DNA from 4 places in the Enterococcus faecalis genome. Region 3 is predicted to be linked to each of the others. Evidence: predicted binding sites of a transcription regulator. Region 3 holds the regulator's gene; each other region holds the start of a gene.
The links. Region 3 encodes CtsR, which represses protease genes until heat stress. Its sites were predicted from a motif close to TTGGTCAAAAAAGGTCAAANA; they were not measured.

Region 1 (3,087 bases), 610 kb from region 3:
CGCCTGTTGGCCCTACAAATAAGAAGGAACCAATTGGGCGGTTTTGTTTGCCTAGGCCTACACGATTGCGACGAATCGCTTTAGCTACTTTATCGACGGCATCATCTTGTCCGACAACATGAGCTTTTAAGTCAACAGCTAAATTTTTCAATTGGGTTTGTTCTTTTTCTTTTAAGTCACCGACAGGAATGCCAGTTTTTTGTTCCACAATGGCTTCAATATCTTTTTCAGTGATGACGGGTGTTTCTTCATCGCTGATTTGTTTTTCTTTCATTGCTTGTAATTTATTGATTTGATCACGATAATAAGCCGCTTTTTCAAAATCTTCTTCTGCGGAAGCTTGTTGTTTTTGTTGTTCCGCTTCTGCTAATTTTTTATCAATTGTTTTTGGATCGACGAGTTGGATAGTTAGATTCATTTTTGAACCAGATTCATCTAACAAGTCAATCGCTTTATCTGGTAAAAAGCGATCTTGAATGTAACGATTGGATAAGTTTGCTGCTGCGTTAATCGCTTCATCTGTATATTTAACATGATGATAATCTTCATAACGTTTTTGCAAACCATGTAAAATCGTTATGGTTTCGGCAACGGTTGGCTCATCTACTTGGACTGGTTGCATCCGACGTTCTAAGGCAGCATCTTTTTCAATAATACGGTACTCATTTAAAGTTGTGGCACCGACTAATTGTAATTCACCACGTGCTAAGGCTGGTTTTAAAATATTGCCAGCATCCATGTTGCCATCACCAGCAGCACCAGCACCCACAATTTCATGGACTTCATCAATAAATAAAATGACATTTTCAGCTTCAGTGATTTCTTCAATCAATTTTTGCATCCGTTCTTCAAATTGTCCGCGAATACCAGTTCCTTGAACAAGTGAAACCACATCTAAACGAATGACTTCTTTGTCCAATAATTTTTGGGGCACATCGCCATCGACAATTTTTTGGGCTAAACCTTCGACAACGGCTGTTTTACCAACACCTGGTTCACCGATTAAAACGGGGTTGTTTTTTGTACGGCGATTTAAGATTTCAATGACACGCTTAATTTCTTGGTCACGTCCTACCACAGGATCGATATCTCCTTGGCGTGCCGCTTCGGTGATGTTAATCCCATACTCGCCTAGTAAACCTTGACCAGCGCCAGCGCCTCCGCGAGGGGGTTGACCTCCATTACCACCATCACCAAATTGAGTGGGTGGTGTTTGTTGTTCATAAGGATTACCTTGTTGCATTTGGCGAGAAAGAGAACGATATAAATCGTCTAAACTCCCAAAGCCAAAAGGGTCTTGTCCCATATTTTGAGGGGAATTATTTGCTTGATTTTTTAATTTTTGATAGCAGCTTTGGCAATAGTCCAGTTGTTTTCTTTGACCATTCACATTTGCATATAAATGAATTGTTGCTTCATTTTGTTGACAATTTTGACAAATCATTGAATGAAACACATCCTTTCAAAATAACTGAGGCCAGAAAAATAGCTGTTTGCTCTATTATTTCTAGTAAACAGACCATTTTTCCTCAAACCAGCCAAGTACTAGATAGCAAGAATAAATTCTGTCTATAAAATCACTTGACCATTTTTGACCTTTGAGGTTATTATAGCATTTTTTGTAAGAGAATCAAGTAAAAGACCTTGTTTAAAAAAAGGCAAAGATTCGATTTTTTTACAGACAATTGCGCCATTTTCAAGTAAACTATAAGAGTTGATATTTAAGAGAAAGAGTGGTGAAATCAATGGCTGAAAATCCTTTTGTAGAAAAAATTGCTTCATTAAAAGCTGGAGAAATCTCTGAATTAATCGTGGAGCAAAATGAATTTTTCCAATTTCGTGATGCTTGGATTTCTTTGCCTGACCGCGCGGAAATTGTTGGAGAAGCGGGGTTAAATGGACGAATCATTTATCGTTACCAAAAAGAGGAAGAATAGTCAGTGCAAAACATCACGAAATTTAAGCAAAAAGTGTTGTGTAAGATAGAAAAAAATGGTAATCTTAGAAACTGAAAGGGTCTTTTTTCGAGTAGACGTTTGATTTTAGCGTATCAAGAAAGGAAAACCCTAACATAAAAATTTTTTATTTACGAAGGAGACCGATTTATATGGAAAAGAAAGAATTTCACATTGTAGCAGAAACAGGAATTCACGCACGTCCAGCTACTTTATTAGTACAAACTGCAAGCAAATTTAACTCAGATATTAACTTAGAATACAAAGGTAAATCTGTTAACTTAAAATCAATCATGGGCGTTATGTCTTTAGGCGTTGGTCAAGGTTCTGACGTAACAATCACTGTTGATGGTGCTGACGAAGCTGAAGGAATGGCAGCAATCGTTGAAACATTACAAAAAGAAGGATTGGCTGAATAATGTCTGAGATGCTAAAAGGGATTGCCGCAAGTGATGGCGTTGCTGTTGCTAAAGCTTACCTGCTAGTTCAACCTGACTTGTCTTTCAACAAAACTTCCGTAGAAGATACTGATGCAGAAGCAACTCGCTTAGACGATGCTTTAGCAAAATCTACTGAAGAGTTGCAAGCAATTCGCGACAAAGCAGCTCAAAGCCTTGGTGAAGCAGAAGCGCAAGTTTTCGATGCTCATTTAATGGTTTTATCTGACCCAGAAATGGTTGGTCAAATCAAACAAAATATCCAAGACAACAAAGTCAATGCAGAAGCTGCCTTGAAAGAAGTTACGGATATGTATATTGGTATGTTTGAAGCAATGGACGACAATGCTTACATGCAAGAGCGTGCAGCAGATATTCGTGACGTTGCCAAACGTATCTTAGCACATTTATTAGGTGTGACTCTTCCAAATCCTTCAATGATTAACGAAGAAGTAATCGTGGTTGCCCATGACTTAACACCTAGTGATACTGCACAATTAGACCGTACGTATGTTAAAGCCTTTGTTACAGACATCGGCGGACGTACTTCTCACTCAGCAATCATGGCTCGTTCGTTAGAAATCCCTGCAATCGTTGGTACAAAAGAAATTACTGACAAAGTAAAAGCAGGCGATATTTTAGCAGTGAACGGAATCATTGGGGATGTTATTATTGACCCAACAGATGCTGAAAAA
Region 2 (3,087 bases), 840 kb from region 3:
AACATTTACGGAGATTGTCGGAGCCAAAGCCAAAGAGTATAAACATACGGTCATGATGGGAAGAACGCATGGCGTTCATGCAGAACCGACTACATTTGGTTTGAAATTAGCGTTGTGGTATTCTGAAATGAAACGCAACATTGAACGTTTTGAACATGCAGCCAAAGGTGTCGAAGCAGGTAAAATCAGTGGAGCCGTAGGTACCTTTGCCAATATTTCACCATTTGTTGAAGAATATGTTTGCGAACATTTGGGGATCCGTGCTCAAGAGATTTCGACACAAGTTTTACCACGTGATTTACATGCAGAATATGTTTCTGCCATGGCATTAATTGCGACAAGTATTGAAAAATTTGCAACAGAAATTCGTGGTCTACAAAAATCAGAAACGCGTGAAGTAGAAGAATTTTTTGCAAAAGGACAAAAAGGATCTTCGGCAATGCCGCATAAACGGAATCCAATTGGTTCTGAAAATATGACTGGTTTGGCACGTGTGATTCGTGGTCATGTCATTACTGCCTTTGAAAATGTGAGTTTATGGCATGAACGAGATATTTCTCACTCGTCTGCTGAACGGATTATTATTCCCGATACGACGATTTTGCTAAATTACATGTTGAATCGTTTTGGTAATATTGTCAAAAACTTAACGGTCTTCCCAGAAAATATGAAACGTAACATGGATGCGACCTATGGACTAATTTACAGCCAACGTGTCTTATTAAAATTGATTGACCACGGCATGACACGTGAAGAAGCGTATGATCTGGTCCAACCAAAAACAGCTTACGCATGGGATCATCAAACGGCGTTCCGTCCGTTGCTAGATGCGGATGAAAAAATTACATCTGTCTTATCAAAAGAAGAGCTAGATGATGCCTTTGATTACCATTATCATTTAAAAAACGTTGACACGATTTTTGAACGTGTTGGTTTAGGATAACAAGAAAGCGAGAAGAAGGATGATTCTTCTCGCTTTTCTCTTATAATGTTATAAACTGAAGGATTAAAAAACAAACGTATTGTTAAATACGTTTGTTTTTTTCTATACTTTTTTCGATTTATCCTTTATAATGTAACTTAAATAGTTACATTAGCTATTTAATGCAAACAAAGGAGGAGAAGCATGGATAAACAACAACGAGGCATTCAAGTGATTAGAATTTGGCTAGGGGTGACGATGCTAATTCATGGAGTGATGAAAGTAACGTCATTAGAAGATACTTTAGCGTTTTTTGCTAGTATTGGTTTGCCAAGCCTTTTCGTGTATGGTGTAGCGGCAATTGAATTAATTGGTGGATTATTTATGATTATTGGCTTTTTAATTCCTTTGGTATCAGTAGGATTCATAGCAGTTTTAGTCGGAGCTATTTTTTCTTTTGGTTTGGCAAGTGGTTTTAGTGGTTATGAGTACGAATTATTTTTAGCGATAACCAGTTTGGCTATTTTGGTTAGCTATGCCGATAAAAAGTATCTTACGTTAAAACTTTATTTTTAATAAATCAAAGCAATAAAGAGTTGGTCAAACTAGTTGTGATTGCGAAAAAGCCCTAAAACAGTGATATTTAGTTGTTTTAGGTTTTTTTTATCAAAAAGGTCAAAAAAGGTCAATTTGCTTATTGACCTTTACTGACCAATAGAGTATAATAAATTTATAAGGTTTACGAATACCTTAACTTTTGAAGAAATCCATCAAAAGTCGGATAATAATAATTGTAAAGAATGTTAAAATAAAAAAGACAAAACAATAAACGGGAGGGATCGTTTATGAATATTGAAAAAATGACAACCACGCTACAAGAGGCGATTGCTGAAGCTCAAAAAGTTGCGGTGACACGGCAACATCAAGAAATTGATATCGCACATTTATGGAAAATTTTTCTTCAACCAAACCATTTTGGACGTAATTTTTACACAGATGCTGGTTTAGATGTTGACGCATTTGAACGAGAAGTAGATAACGCGTTAGATGAATATCCAAGTGTGGCGGGCGGTAATGTGCAATATGGTCAAAATTTAAGTCAAAATTTGTTCCATTTATTGCAAGAAGCTGATTCACTTCGAGAAGAATTCCAAGATGAATTTTTATCAACCGAAATTGTACTTTTAGCTTTAATGAAATTGAAAAATTATCGTTTAACAAAATATTTAATGCAACAAGGCATTACGGAAAAAGAGTTAAGAAAAAATATTGAAGAGATGAGAGGAGGAGATCGTGTGACTTCTCAAAACCAGGAAGAACAATATAAAGCACTAGAAAAATACGGTGTTGACTTAGTACAACAAGTAAAAGCAGGAAAACAAGATCCAATCATTGGTCGTGACGAAGAAATTCGTGACGTTATTCGGATTTTATCAAGAAAAACTAAAAATAATCCAGTCTTAATTGGTGAACCAGGTGTTGGTAAAACAGCGATTGTTGAAGGATTAGCACAACGAATCGTTCGTAAAGATGTTCCCGAAAACTTAAAAGATAAAACCATTTTTTCTTTAGATATGGGTGCCTTAATTGCGGGAGCAAAATTCCGTGGCGAATTTGAAGAACGGTTAAAAGCTGTTTTAAAAGAAGTGAAAAAAAGTGATGGCAAAATCATTTTATTCATTGATGAAATTCATAATATCGTCGGAGCTGGTAAAACTGAAGGCAGTATGGACGCCGGGAATTTATTAAAACCGATGCTAGCACGTGGTGAATTGCATTTAATCGGTGCCACAACGCTTGATGAATATCGCCAATATATGGAAAAAGATAAAGCCTTAGAACGTCGTTTCCAAAAAGTATTAGTCAAAGAACCAACAGTAGAAGATACAATTTCTATTTTGCGTGGCTTAAAAGAACGATTTGAAATTCACCACGGCGTGAATATTCATGACAATGCTTTAGTTGCTGCCGCTACTTTATCCGATCGCTATATTACTGATCGTTTCTTACCAGATAAAGCGATTGACTTAGTCGATGAAGCAAGCGCAACGATTCGAGTGGAAATGAATTCGATGCCAACAGAGCTCGACCAAGTAACACGTCGGTTAATGCAACTAGAAATTGAAGAAGCGGCCTTGAAAAAAGAATCGGATGATGCAAGTAAA
Region 3 (3,087 bases):
CTGCAATCAATTCTTCTAGTTTTTCCATCACTTGTTTTTCTTTTTGACGAATCCGAGCGGCACTTTCAAATGATTGGTTTTGAATGGCCTCTTCTTTTTCCGTAATTAATTGAGAAATTTCGGTACGCAATTCATTAATTTCTGAAGGTTGATCTGCCTTATCTAAACGAACTTTTGCTGCAGATTCGTCCATTAAATCAATTGCTTTATCTGGTAATTGGCGGTCATTTAAATAGCGAATCGATAATTGAACCGCCGCATGTAGAGCTTCATCTGTAATTTCTACGCCATGATGGTTTTCATAGCGGGAACGCAAGCCTTTTAGAATTTCTTCTGCTTCTTCTGGGGTTGGTTCTGCTACTTGAATACGGGCAAAACGACGTTCCAAAGCGGCATCTTTTTCAATATATTTTTGGTATTCATCCAGAGTTGTCGCACCAATTGTTTGCAACTCGCCACGTGCTAAAGCAGGTTTTAAAATATTTGAAGCATCAATCGCCCCTTCTGCACCGCCAGCACCGATCAAGGTATGCAATTCGTCGATAAATAAAATGACTTGTCCATCTTGATAGATTTCATCGACAACTTTTTTCAAGCGATCTTCGAACTCACCTCGATATTTGGTTCCAGCAACCAAGGCACCCATGTCTAGCATCATTAAACGTTTGCCTTGCATATCTTCAGGGACTTCCCGGTTGACAATTTTCTGGGCTAAGCCTTCTGCTATCGCTGTTTTCCCAACACCTGGTTCACCGACTAAGACAGGATTGTTTTTGGTACGGCGACTCAAAATTTGGATCAAACGACGGACTTCGGTCCCGCGACCAACTACTGGATCCAAGCTTTGTTCTCGTGCTAACTTGGTTAAATCTCTTGCTAAAGAATCCAATGTTGGCGTCCCTTGTGGCGCATTTTTACTTTGACCATTCCGACGACGTTGTGCGCCATTGGGTTCGGAAACGCCCATTTTTTTCAATAATAATTGACGCATTTTGGATAAGCTTAATCCTAAATTCACTAAAATTCTAGACGCTAAAATTTCTTCGTCTCTTAACAAGCCTAATAATAAATGCTCGGTACCAATCTTTTGAGCCCCTAAGCGCTTCGCTTCATCTCCAGCATAGGCAAAGATTTGTTTGGCTCTTGGTGAATAAGGTAAGTATAAGTTGTTATTTCCCATTGGACTTTGCATGGTGCCATAGCCACTTAAATGCTCAATTTCTTCACGGATGTCTTCTGTGTCAGTATTCAATTGTCGTAATGTTTTTCCGGCAATCCCATTTGGTTCTAAAACGAGTGCTAATAATAAATGCTCAGAACCGACGGATTGGTGACGAAAATACTTCGCTTCTTCTTGGGCAATCGCCAGTACGGCTTTCGCACTTTCTGTAAATAGTTCATCCATAGTTATTCCTCCTCATAGCTCAAGCGCTCTAAAAATGAACGCATTATTTGAGCTCTTAGAAAATCTTCGTGATTCCCCAGACCATTCAATGTGCTTTTACTTAAAGCAGCTAGCATTAAATTGCCTTCCTTTTTCGTAATCACTTCTTCTTCATACAATGTTTGAATAAATGTTAGCGCATCTTTTTCTGTTAAGGTTGCGCCAATCAATTGATCCATTTGTTTTAGTAATTGATCGTTATCTGAAATTTGTACTTTGACAATGCGAATATAGCCGCCTCCACCACGTTTACTTTCAACTGCGTAGCCTCGTTGGATGGTAAAACGTGTATTAATTACATAGTTAATTTGTGAAGGAACGCAATTAAATAAATTAGCCATTTCCGCCCGACGGATTTCAATTTTATTACTTTCTTCTAAAATCTTTTTTAAATAAGCCTCGATTAAATCTGACGTATTTTGATTACTCATAGTCTTCCATCCTTCTTCTCTCTTGACTAATATTGACCATTATTATATCGAACTTTGCCTATTAAATAAAGAGGAACGCTTTGACTTTAATAAAAAAATGCAAAACAGGAGGAGCAACCTCAGTCAAACTGATTTAAGTTCCCCTCCTAAAATTGAAAATATGTTATTGAATCACAGGCAGACAATGGCTCCGCCTTAATGTCTCACAAAAGCGATTCTTCGCCATAGGCTTGATCCAAGGCTTGTTGAATATCTTCGATAATAGATGTTGGCTCTTCCAAACCAACGTACATGCGAATGTGCGCTGGCGACAAGCCTCTTTTCTGAACAGCCGCCAAGTTATTGCCTTTGAATACAGGCAAGGCCAAACTTTCAAAGCCACCCCAACTGACCCCAATTGTGACCAGCGTCAATGCGTTCACAAATGTTTTCAAACGTTCAAAATCGGTATCTTTTAAATCAATCGCAAACAATGAGCCATAACCTGTTAAATATTTTTCTGCTAACGCTTGTTGTTGTTGATTTCCTACAAAAGGATGATATAAGCGGCTGATTCGCGGATCCTTTTGCAAAGCCAACAGCACCGTTTGGATGGCTTGAGACTGATGCGCCAACCGAACGGGCATGGTACGAATACCTCGTAACGCTAACCAAGAATTGAAGGGACTATTGACTGCGCCTAAAGCTTGATGACCATGTTCAAAAATTTGATCTACAAGCGCTGCTTTGCCAATGACAGCCCCTGCTACAATATCCGAATGACCACCAATATATTTGGAACAAGAATGAATCACCAGGTCCACATTATGGCATAAAGGATGCTGAAATAACGGTGACGCCCACGTGTTATCAATGACAGTGTATGCGCCGATTTTTTGTGCTAACGCAGTTATTTTTTCTAAATCTAGCAGTTCAAACTTTTGTGAGGACGGACTTTCAAAGTAAATGACTTTGGTGTTTTCCTGAACAAATTGAAAAAGTTCTTCTGTTTCTGCAACGTCTACTTTGGTCAAGGATACGCCAAATTTCTCTAAATATTGCACAAACGAAACAGATTCTCCATAAATTGTGTTGACCATTAAAACATGATCACCTTGTTGGAGCAACGTAAACAGCGTTGCCGAAATAGCGCCCATTCCTGAGGCAAAAACTTTACATTTTTCTCCACGTTCCAAACGAGCAATTTTTTTCTCTAAAATTTCTGTTGTGGGG
Region 4 (3,087 bases), 680 kb from region 3:
ATACTAAAAGAGAAATAAAGGTTTGAAAGGATGAGGTTTTTTTATGGATATTTCAGTAATTGATGCAACAAAAGTTAACGCAGAAACAGGGCTTCACATTGGTGAGAGCAATGCCCCTGTCAAAATGATAGAATTTATCAATGTTCGCTGTCCTTATTGCAGAAAATGGTTTGAAGAGTCTGAGGAACTGTTAGCACAATCTGTCAAAAGTGGTAAAGTTGAACGTATCATTAAGTTGTTTGATAAAGAAAAAGAAAGTTTACAACGCGGCAATGTGATGCATCACTACATTGACTATTCAGCGCCTGAACAAGCACTGTCAGCATTGCATAAAATGTTTGCTACGCAAGATGAATGGGGAAACTTAACCTTAGAAGAAGTAGCGACGTATGCTGAAAAAAATCTGGGCTTAAAAGAACAAAAAGATGCAACGCTTGTTTCCGCAGTGATTGCTGAAGCCAATGCGGCTCACATTCAATTTGTACCAACGATCATCATTGGTGAGCATATCTTTGACGAAAGTGTCACTGAAGAAGAATTACGAGGATACATTGAAAAATAAAAAAATGGAAACAGCGACTGTCGCTGTTTCCATTTTTTTTATTTTTAATTTAAGGCGCTACTATTTTCCATTACTTCATCGATTAAACCATATTCTTTTGCTTGTTCGGCAGTCATATAGTTATCACGATCGGTATCACGTTCAATCACTTCAATTGGTTGGCCAGTTCGTTCAGCTAAAATTGAATTTAAACGTTGACGAGTGTCTAAAATGTGACGAGCAGCAATTTCAATTTCTGTTGCTTGCCCTTGAGCGCCACCAAGTGGTTGGTGAATCATGATTTCCGCATTTGGTAAAGCGAAACGTTTGCCTTTTTGACCAGCTGTTAATAAGAAGCTACCCATTGAAGCCGCCATTCCTAATACGATCGTTTGGACATCCGCTTTAACGAAATTCATGGTATCGAAAATCGCTAAACCTGCAGAAACGCTGCCACCAGGAGAGTTAATGTACAAGTAAATGTCTTTTTCTGAATCTTGGGCATCTAAGAATAATAACTGTGCAATCACTGAGTTTGCCACATTATCATCGATAGGGCCGCTTAGCATAATGATGCGGTCTTTTAATAAACGAGAGTAAATGTCATAAGCACGTTCACCGCGAGATGATTGTTCAATAACTGTTGGAATTAAATTCATAAGTAAATCCTCCTATATAAAGAAACTTTTAAAGTCATTCTATCACAAAGCACTTTGAATGCCTATGAAAAGTATACCTCTTTGGTCAATAAAGGTCAACGAAGTCGCTTGAAAAATTTTGTGTCATTTTTTATCCGAAACTTTTGGATTATGTTATACTAAAATGGAAAATTAGAAAAGAGCGAGGGGAAAAATATGTTTGTTTTTATCGCCGGAATGGTCGGTGTAATCGTCGGTGCGCTAATAGTCACAGCAAGTGCCGCCTTACATTCATCTTACAAAGAGCGAAAAGAAGTACGTTATCGTGAACTAGAACATTTGGTTAAAGAAATTGAATCATTGAATTTATTAAATAAAAAAGTCAAAGAAATTTTACAAAAGCGTGAATTATATATAGACAGATCAATTGAATACTTATCGATGGATGATTGTTTCATCAGCATCGATGATTTTATTTATTTGGAATCATTTTCTGCTCAAAATAATTTTTACTTACCGACGTACTTAATTGAAGAATTTTTCAAAAAAATTGCGCATCGTAAAGTCATTTTGACGGCCAGCGAAGTTGCTGAAATGGGTGGTCACACCTATAAAGGCGGCCGTGTTATTTTGGAAAATTTTTCAGACGAGATTTTAGCAATTATTGAAGATAAAAAACGTAAAATGCAGCGTTTGTCTAACGAACCACTTCATTATTTTAAAGCGATTAAATAAAAAAGAACCAGCGTACCCGCTAATTTTTTTGGGTATCTGGTTCTTTTTCTTGTTGTTCCATATCGGTCATAGTGTCTTCAATTTCTTTATGTAAGAAATAAGAAATAACTGTACGGATGATCACCAAGGTTGCCAATTTCAAAATATCTTGAAAAGTTGGTTTGACAATGGATTCAATAATATCAGCAGCAATTAAAATTTCTAAACTTAACAGAATGTAGCTACCAAGGAAGTTTTTGATGAACGTATTCATTTTGGTTAAGGTAAAGCGGCTTTGATTTTGTCGTTCACTTTTAATGAAATCTTTTCCTGCTAAACAAACACCCCAAACTAAAACAATAATCGAAAAAACATTCAGTCCTAAAATACATAGCTCAAAAAGTGGGGTTAAAAGCGTCATTAACTGATGGGGCCACTCATTCATCGTATTCACTCCTACCAAAAAGCCTTTTCTTTAACTATAACGAAACGGCTGACTAACGTCAAATATTGTTGAAATAAACAGGCTAAACTATTCAGCTTATAGAACAAAACTAAGAAAATTATGAATAGCATCTAACAATTAAGTAAAAGGACTGTAAAGGTTCTTTTACTTTTTTTTTGTAAAAAAAGAGTCTTAAAAGGAATCAAGTAGCAAAAAGTAAGTGAAAACCAACTTTGTCAGTGGATAGTCTTTTCATTAATTTTTAAAAGACAAATTTTACGTTTTCAAGAGCCGAATACTGCCAAGTTTTAGCCTTTAAAGGTGATAGAATCAGAAATTGAGTAAGAGATGTGTCACAAAAGCAAGGAGACACATCGACTTGATGAAAGATTTAAGGAGCTGTAGTTGAAGTAAAGAGAAGCAAGTGTCCCAAACACTAGCGAAAGAAAATAGGGAGGATTAAAATGTTTAAGAAAGCAACGAAATTATTATCGACAATGGTGATTGTCGCTGGAACAGTTGTGGGAAATTTCAGTCCCACATTGGCTTTAGCCGAAGGAGTGGTTAAAGCAGGAGATACAGAAGGAATGACCAATACGGTGAAAGTGAAAGATGACAGTCTAGCTGATTGTAAACGGATATTGGAAGGACAAGCTGCTTTCCCAGTTCAAGCGGGTGAAACGGAACCGGTTGATTTAGTGGTTGTTGAAGATGCCAGTGGTAGTTTTTCAGATAATTTTCCACATGTA

Region 1: the regulator CtsR is predicted to act here: its motif matches at 1,579-1,599, upstream of PYW42_RS02795 (ATP-dependent Clp protease ATP-binding subunit).
Region 2: the regulator CtsR is predicted to act here: its motif matches at 1,594-1,614, upstream of clpB (ATP-dependent chaperone ClpB).
Region 4: the regulator CtsR is predicted to act here: its motif matches at 1,282-1,302, upstream of clpP (ATP-dependent Clp endopeptidase proteolytic subunit ClpP).

The regions. Positions count from the first base shown of each region.
Region 1 is NZ_CP118962.1:547,459-550,545, forward strand. Features, by position in the region: gene PYW42_RS02795 (ATP-dependent Clp protease ATP-binding subunit) at 1-1,444, opposite strand, end outside; gene PYW42_RS02800 (hypothetical protein) at 1,746-1,937, shown strand; gene PYW42_RS02805 (phosphocarrier protein HPr) at 2,108-2,374, shown strand; gene ptsP (phosphoenolpyruvate--protein phosphotransferase) at 2,374-3,087, shown strand, end outside.
Region 2 is NZ_CP118962.1:1,967,806-1,970,892, reverse strand. Features, by position in the region: gene purB (adenylosuccinate lyase) at 1-943, shown strand, start outside; gene PYW42_RS09760 (DoxX family protein) at 1,127-1,498, shown strand; gene clpB (ATP-dependent chaperone ClpB) at 1,768-3,087, shown strand, end outside.
Region 3 is NZ_CP118962.1:2,807,802-2,810,888, forward strand. Features, by position in the region: gene PYW42_RS13835 (ATP-dependent Clp protease ATP-binding subunit) at 1-1,405, opposite strand, end outside; gene PYW42_RS13840 (CtsR family transcriptional regulator) at 1,408-1,875, opposite strand; gene PYW42_RS13845 (aminotransferase class I/II-fold pyridoxal phosphate-dependent enzyme) at 2,079-3,087, opposite strand, start outside.
Region 4 is NZ_CP118962.1:616,357-619,443, forward strand. Features, by position in the region: gene PYW42_RS03085 (DsbA family protein) at 44-562, shown strand; gene clpP (ATP-dependent Clp endopeptidase proteolytic subunit ClpP) at 607-1,200, opposite strand; gene PYW42_RS03095 (hypothetical protein) at 1,396-1,914, shown strand; gene PYW42_RS03100 (DUF1622 domain-containing protein) at 1,934-2,338, opposite strand; gene PYW42_RS03105 (isopeptide-forming domain-containing fimbrial protein) at 2,803-3,087, shown strand, end outside.